Regions from separate parts of the Protofrankia sp. CiP1_Cm_nod2 genome, predicted to be linked through region 1. Evidence: riboswitches for the same ligand, from Rfam matches in the RefSeq annotation. Region 1 holds a riboswitch; the other holds the start of a gene.

Region 1 (3,398 bases):
GCCAGCCTCGCGGCTTGGGTACCGACAGGGCCCTGACCTGGCTCTTCGGCGACGAGCGCCACGCCGACCGCGCCCGCGGCGAGGCGGCTGGGCCGCAGACCGTCACCGTGTACTCGCCAGTTCTGTAGTCGTCTGATTACATTTTCCAGCGAGCTGTGAAGAGCCGGAAAAACAGCGCGATTACATTTTTTCGCGTCGCCGGCGGCCCCTCGGAGCCGCCGGCGACGCGGGCGGCGGCATGCCCTTCGGCGCTCCCGCCGGCGCTCCTGTCGTCGCTTCCGGGCGGCGTTCCCGGCGCAACCGCCGCCGCCGGGAGAAATCGGCCGGCTGACAGCCGGGTGCGCTCGACGAACCGAAAACGCGCCAGGGCCCGGACGGATGCTCGGGGTGGGCGGGCTCAGACGGTCCGGCGACGCGCCGGTGTGACCGGCTGGCCTGAGATGACGTGAGCGGAACCGGCGCCGTGGCGCCCGTCCACGGTTGTCAGCGCATCCCGCGCGGGCCGCACCCGCCGGTACACGCCGCGCTGGCCACAAGCACCTGGTCGATCACGCGGTCGCTGTGCGGCAGAAAGCGGCGGGATGCCATGCCCGGCACTGTACAACCGATCCGCCGTCACAATCCTCGTTCATTCCTGTACACCCGCTCCGACGCCCCGCCCGGGCCGCCCCGCGCGTTCCCGGCAACATCCTCCCGATCATCCGTCCCGCGCTGTCCCGCCAGCCGTGAGACATCGCAGAACCCGGAACTCCCGACGTCCACCACCCTCCGGATATGGGCTCGTGACCGCCGTCGCGAACGGGCCACCGGGCGGGATGAGACGGTTCGCGGAGATCCGCCCGGAAAGCCGTCCCGCGCCGGGGAAAGCGGTCGGATACCTTCCGCTCATGGAGCAGCGGATCAGCCTGATCACACTGGGTGTCGGGGACGTGGGACGCGCCCGGGCGTTCTACGAGCGGCTGGGCTGGCAGGGCCAGGAGCTCGAGGAGACCGTGTTCTTCCAGGCCGGCGGCACCGTGCTGGTGCTCTGGGGACGCGACAGGCTGGCCCGCGACTGCGGTATCGCCGAGGGAAGCGCCGCCACGGGGAGCACCGCCGGGCGGGCGGACGGGTTCGGCGGTGTCGCGCTCGCGCACAACGTCCGCTCCAGGGCGGAGGTCGACGACGTCATCGCGGCGGCGCAACGGGCGGGGGCCACGGTCACCCGTCCCGCGGCCGAGACGTTCTACGGCGGCTACGCGGGGGTCTTCACCGACCTCGACGGCCACGTCTGGGAGATCGCCCACAATCCCGGTCTCCCGTTCGCCGCAGACGGCTCGATCATCGTCCCGGACCTCGGCGGCCCGTGACCGCTGCCGCCGGGACGGGCCGTCCGGCGGCTCCCGCCCGGCGTGGCCGCGGGCGGGAGCCGCGTCCTGTTCGGCGGGGTCCGGCCGGGTTCCCGGCCGGGGCGCCCAGCTCCTGATCGGTGATGCGGCCGGTGGAGGGGTCCGGGGGCCGTCCGCCGGAGCTGGCGCCACCGCCGGGCACGTGTCCGACATCCCCGGTATGCTCGGCACAGGTCATGAGCGCCAGCGTCAAGCCCCGGCTTGCTGGCCGGCAACCCTCCTCCGCGGTGGGGTGCCCCGGGTGAGGACCAGGCCGTAGCCGCGTGGCTGCGGTAAGCGCGGACCCGCCTTCCGGGTCCGGTGGACCCGTGAGGAGTGCTGTGACCGCCCCTGCCGCCATCCAGACCCCCGTCCGTCCGCGGCCGGGGGAGCCGTCTGCCGTGGCCGTGGACGGCGTCGCCGCCAGCGCCCAGCCGCTGCCGGTGGGGCCGCTGCTGCCGGTCGTCGGCGCGGATCTGCGCGTTCCGCTCGTCCAGGGCGGGCAGGAGCGCTACGCCAACCTCGACTACGCCGCGTCCGCCCCGTGCCTGTCCGCCGTGGCGGCCAGGGTGGAGGAGATCCTGCCGTTCTACGCCAGCGTCCACCGCGGCGCCGGCTACGCCTCCCAGGTGACCACGGCGCTGTACGAGTCGGCGCGCGGGACGGTCGGCGCCTTCGTCGGCGCGCGGCCCACGGACGTCGTGGTGTTCACCCGCAACACCACCGACGCGCTCAACCTGCTCGCCCGCTGCCTGCCCGGGACGGCGGCCGGCGGCCATCCGGACGACAGCCCGGGCCGCGGGGCGGACGCCGGCCGCTCGGACGGCGACGGCCGGGCGGGGGACGCCGGCCCTGGCGACGTGCTGTTCCTCGATGTCGAGCATCACGCGAACCTGCTGCCCTGGCGTGCCGTCCGGCACCGCTGCCTGCCGGCCGCGGGCACCGTCGGCGCGACCCTCGACCGTCTCCGGCGGGCGCTGGCGCACCGGCCGGCCTGCCTCGTCGCCGTGACGGGCGCGTCGAACGTGACCGGCGAGGTCGTCCCCGTCGCCGAGATCGCCAGGATCGCGCACGCCCACGGCGCGCGGATCGTCGTGGACGCCGCGCAGCTGGCGCCGCACCGCCGCGTCGACATGGCCGCCTGGGACGTCGACTACGTCGCGCTGTCCGCCCACAAGCTCTACGCGCCCTACGGCGCCGGGGCGCTGATCGGCCGCGCGGACTGGCTCGACGCCGCGCCGCCGTACCTCGCCGGCGGCGGTGCCGTGGCCGGCGTGACCGGCACCACCGCCACCTGGAAGGCCGCCCCGGAGCGGCACGAGGCGGGCTCCCCCAACTCGCTCGGCGCGGCCGCCCTGGCCGCGGCCTGCCAGGTGCTGGCCGCGCTCGCGCCCGGCGCCCTCGAGCGCCACGAGGCCGCGCTGCGTGACCATCTTGTCGCCGGGCTGTCCGGGCTGCCAGGTGTGGAGATCCCGCGGATCTGGGCGGACGCGTCCGACCGGCTCGGCGTGGTGACCTTCACCGTGCCCGGCGACAGCGCCGCGCGGGCGGCCGCCTACCTGTCCGCCGAGCACGGCATCGGCGTGCGCGACGGCCGTTTCTGCGCCCATCCGCTGCTCGCCCGGCTGGGCCTGCCGGGCTCCGCCCTGCGGGCAAGCGTCGGCGTCGGCACCCGCTCCGACGACATCGACCGGCTCGTCACGGCACTGCGTACCTACCTGCGCGACGGCCCGGGCTGGACCTACCAGGCAGGACCGGCCGGCTGCGCCCCCGTGCCCGACACCCGCCCGCTGCCCGGCTGGTTCGCCCCCGACGCCGCCACCCCGCCCGTCCTGCCCGCCCTGGCCGGCATCTGCGCCAACTGACCGGCGTATCCACTGACCGGCCGCCCGCCGGCAACCGGGCCCCCGGCCGCCGGTCCCCCCGGAAAGCCCGCTCGTCCTGGCCAGGGCGGGGCCGGTATCCGTCCCGGCCGGGTGGGTTCCGTCCGCGTTCTGGAGCGGGGCCTGCCAGCCGTCCGGGCTGTCTCGG
Region 2 (3,398 bases), on a different contig from region 1:
GGTGGTCGTCTCCGACAGCCTGCCAGGCCCCGACGACGGCCCGAAGGGGATCACCCGGCTGTAGGACGCCGGCCAGCGGCCAGCTGGAGGGAGGAAGGCCCGTCGTGTCACACCGTCACGTCCCGCCCGGTCATGTCCCCGGCCGTGTCCCCGGCCATGTCATCGTCGTCGACCTCGGGTTCGGTGACGCGGGCAAGGGGACGGTCGTCGACCACCTGTGCGCGCGGGCGGCCGCGCGGGGCCGGCCGGTGCGCGCGGTGATCCGTTTCAACGGCGGTGCCCAGGCCGCCCACAACGTGGTCACCGATGACGGCCGGCACCACACCTTCGCGCAGATCGGCTCGGGGGCGTTCACCGCGGGCACCGCCACCCACCTCTCCCGCCACATGCTCGTCGACCCGCTCGCGCTGGCCGCCGAGGCCGACCATCTGGAGGCGGCCGGGGTGCCCGGCCCGCTCGCCCGGCTGACCGTCCACCGGGATGCCCTGCTCACCACCCCGTACCACGTGGCGGCGAACCGGGCGCGCGAGCGGGCCCGGGTGCCGGCCCGGCACGGCTCGTGCGGCATGGGCATCGGCGAGACCGCCGCCTACGCCCTGGCCCACCCCGAGGACAGCCCCCGGGCCGGGGACTGCCTCGCCCCCGCCCGGCTGCGCCGCGTCCTGACCACGTTGCGTGACCGGCTGGCCGACGAGCTGGGCCCGCCGGCCGTGGCCGCGCCCGCGGTCGACGACTGCGTGGCGGCCTTCCGCGCCTTCGCCGACGCCGTCGAACTCGTGGACGACGGGTACGTCGGCCGGCTGCTGCGCGGCGGGCCGGTGGTGTTCGAGGGCGCCCAGGGCGTGCTCCTCGACGAGTGGCACGGCTTCCACCCCTACACCACCTGGTCGACGACCACCCCCGCGAACGCGGACAAGCTGCTCGCGGACGCCGGGATGGCGGGGGAGGCGCTGCGGCTGGGGGTGGTGCGCGCCTACACCACCCGGCACGGCGCCGGCCCCCTGGTCACCGAGGACGCGGAGCTGACCGCCGCGCTGCCCGACGTCCACAACGGCACCGGCCCCTGGCAGGGCGCCTTCCGGGTAGGCCACTTCGACGCGGTGGCCCACCGGTACGCCGTCGACGTCATCGGCGGAGTGGACGCGATCGCGCTGACCCACCTCGACTCGGCCGCCCGTCTCGGCCCGGCCGCGCACGTCGGCCCGGCCGTGTATGTCGGCTCGGCCGCGCACATCGACATGACCGCCCGACTCGACCGGGCCGCGCGCCTCGACGCGGTCGCCCGTCTCGGTGCGGCCGCCCGGCGGCGTCTGGCCGTCTGCCGTGCCTACGAGATCGACGGTGTGCCGGTCACCCGGCTGGCGCCGCGACCGCCCGGCGACCTGGTGGGCCAGGCGCGGCTGACCAGCCGGCTGGCGCGGGCGCGGCCCGTCCTCGAGCCCGTCCCGGACGCCGCCGCCTGGCCCGGGCTGGTAGGGGAGGCGCTCGAAGCCCCGGTGACCCTGCTCTCCCACGGTCCGCGCAGCCGCGACAAGATCTCTTACGGGCCGCGTAACCGCGGCGAGATCTCCCTTGGCGTCACATCCGGTGTCAGCGGTCCGCCGGCGTCTCCGCCAGCCAGCGCTCGCGTACCTCGTCGGTGATCTCGCTGGGCTGGGCGGCCGGCTGCCCGATGCGGATGTGGTTGCCGAAGGGGTCGCGCAGCCCGCAGTCGATGCCGTAGGGCTGCTCGGTCGGCTCCTGGGTGAACTCGACGCCGCGGGCCCTGAGCTCCTCGTAGGTCCTGCGACAGTCGTCGGTACGCAGGATGAAACCGAGGCCCATCGCGCCCTTGGTCACCAGCTCGCGGACCTGGGCGGCGGTCTGCTCGCTCATGGCCGGCGGGCCGGGCTTCTCCAGCAGGATCTCGCGCTCGGGGTGGCCCGGGACGCTGACCGTCGGCGGGCAGCAGCCCGACATAGCGCCACAGGCTGGCGGGGCCGGCCTCGATGGACTCCCGGGTGACCCGGCGTAGCACGGAGTCGTCGTAGGCAATCTCCAGCGGGGCGAAGCACTCGATACAGACATGCGTCGGAGAGAGCGGATAGGTGGCGCCGCAGTGGCGACATGACAGGGCAACCGCGGGATTGACGACGTCCGGGCTGATCGTTGCGAGGCGCTCGGGAGCGACTGTCATCTGTGAAACTCCTCATCTTTCCCGAGAGCCGGATGCGTCTCAGGACGGAATTAGCACCTGCCACGCACTGATGCGGGTGGTTGCCGGGGCTTCACTGGGCCGGTCCCTCTGCCCCTCTGGATGAGCCGTATGCGGTTGTCAGTCCGTACTGTAGTCCGTGTGCGGTCTGACGTATACCGTTGGTTCGAGCATAGGACGTACTACGGGCGGGACTTCTCACCAGGGGAACTACTGGCCCGTAAGGCAGGGCCGATCAGCGTGGTGCTGCCCGCGTTGAACGAGGCGGCCACCGTCGGCGCGATCGTCTCGGCGGTCCGCCGCGATCTTATGGTCGCGGTGCCTCTCGTCGACGAGATCGTCGTCATCGATCCGGGGTCGGTGGACGCGACCGCCTCCGAGGCGGCCGCCGCGGGCGCGGCGGTGTTCGCCGAGGAGCGCATCCTCACCGGCTACGGGCGGGTCGCCGGCAAGGGCGAGGCCCTGTGGAAGTCCCTGTACGCCACGTCCGGGGACATCGTGGTCTTCGTCGACGCCGATCTGGAGGACTTCGACGCGAGCCTGGTCACCGGGCTGCTCGGGCCGCTGCTGACCGAGGGCGCGGTCTCCTACGTCAAGGCGTCCTACGACCGGCCGCTGGCCGGGGGGCTGCTGCCCGGCGGTGGCGGCCGGGTCACCGAACTCGTCGCGCGCCCCCTGCTCAACCTGCACTGGCCGCAGCTCGCCGGGCTGGTGCAGCCGCTGGCCGGTGAGTTCGCCGGCCGGCGGGCCCTGCTCGAACAGCTGCCGTTCGTCTCCGGCTACGGCATCGAGTTCGCCCAGGTCGTGGACGTGCTCTCGCTGCTGGGAGTGGACGCCCTCGCCCAGGTCGAGGTCGGCCGCAAGGTCCACCGCCACCAGTCCGACGAGGCCCTTGGACGGATGGCCGCGGAGATCATCCACGCGGCGTGGAGCAGGCTGGGTGTCCACGCCGGCTCCCTCGGCGGGACGCTGACCCAGTTCGGGCGCGGTGACAGCGGGCTGGAGCCGCGCACCCATCAGGTGGTGGTGCGGGAGCGGCCACCTATGATCACTGTTCCGGAGTACGCCGCCCGCTACGCCCGGCTGTATCACGGCCCGGTGGAAAGCGGCTGACTGACCGGGCCCCGCCGCGCCGGGCGGGCCGCCACGGGCAGGGCCCGGATCACCCCGGACAGGCGGATCATCCCGGACGGGCGGCCCCACC

Evidence for each region. Region 1 has a riboswitch for S-adenosylmethionine ahead of NBW84_RS15070 (aminotransferase class V-fold PLP-dependent enzyme). Riboswitches for the same ligand answer to the same signal wherever they lie in the genome.
Region 2: another riboswitch for S-adenosylmethionine. It lies ahead of NBW84_RS24505 (protein NinF); the one in region 1 lies ahead of NBW84_RS15070 (aminotransferase class V-fold PLP-dependent enzyme).

What each region holds. Positions count from the first base shown of each region.
Region 1 covers NZ_CAKKTL010000130.1:1,566-4,963, forward strand. Annotated here, with positions in the region: gene NBW84_RS15065 (VOC family protein) at 888-1,349, shown strand; SAM riboswitch class IV at 1,561-1,673, shown strand; gene NBW84_RS15070 (aminotransferase class V-fold PLP-dependent enzyme) at 1,709-3,232, shown strand.
Region 2 covers NZ_CAKKTL010000197.1:1,968-5,365, forward strand. Annotated here, with positions in the region: gene NBW84_RS18690 (hypothetical protein) at 1-64, shown strand, start outside; gene NBW84_RS18695 (adenylosuccinate synthetase) at 105-1,643, shown strand; gene NBW84_RS18700 (VOC family protein) at 1,591-1,959, opposite strand; partial or broken gene NBW84_RS24505 (protein NinF) at 1,940-2,176, opposite strand; SAM riboswitch class I at 2,186-2,303, opposite strand; gene NBW84_RS18705 (glucosyl-3-phosphoglycerate synthase) at 2,336-3,307, shown strand.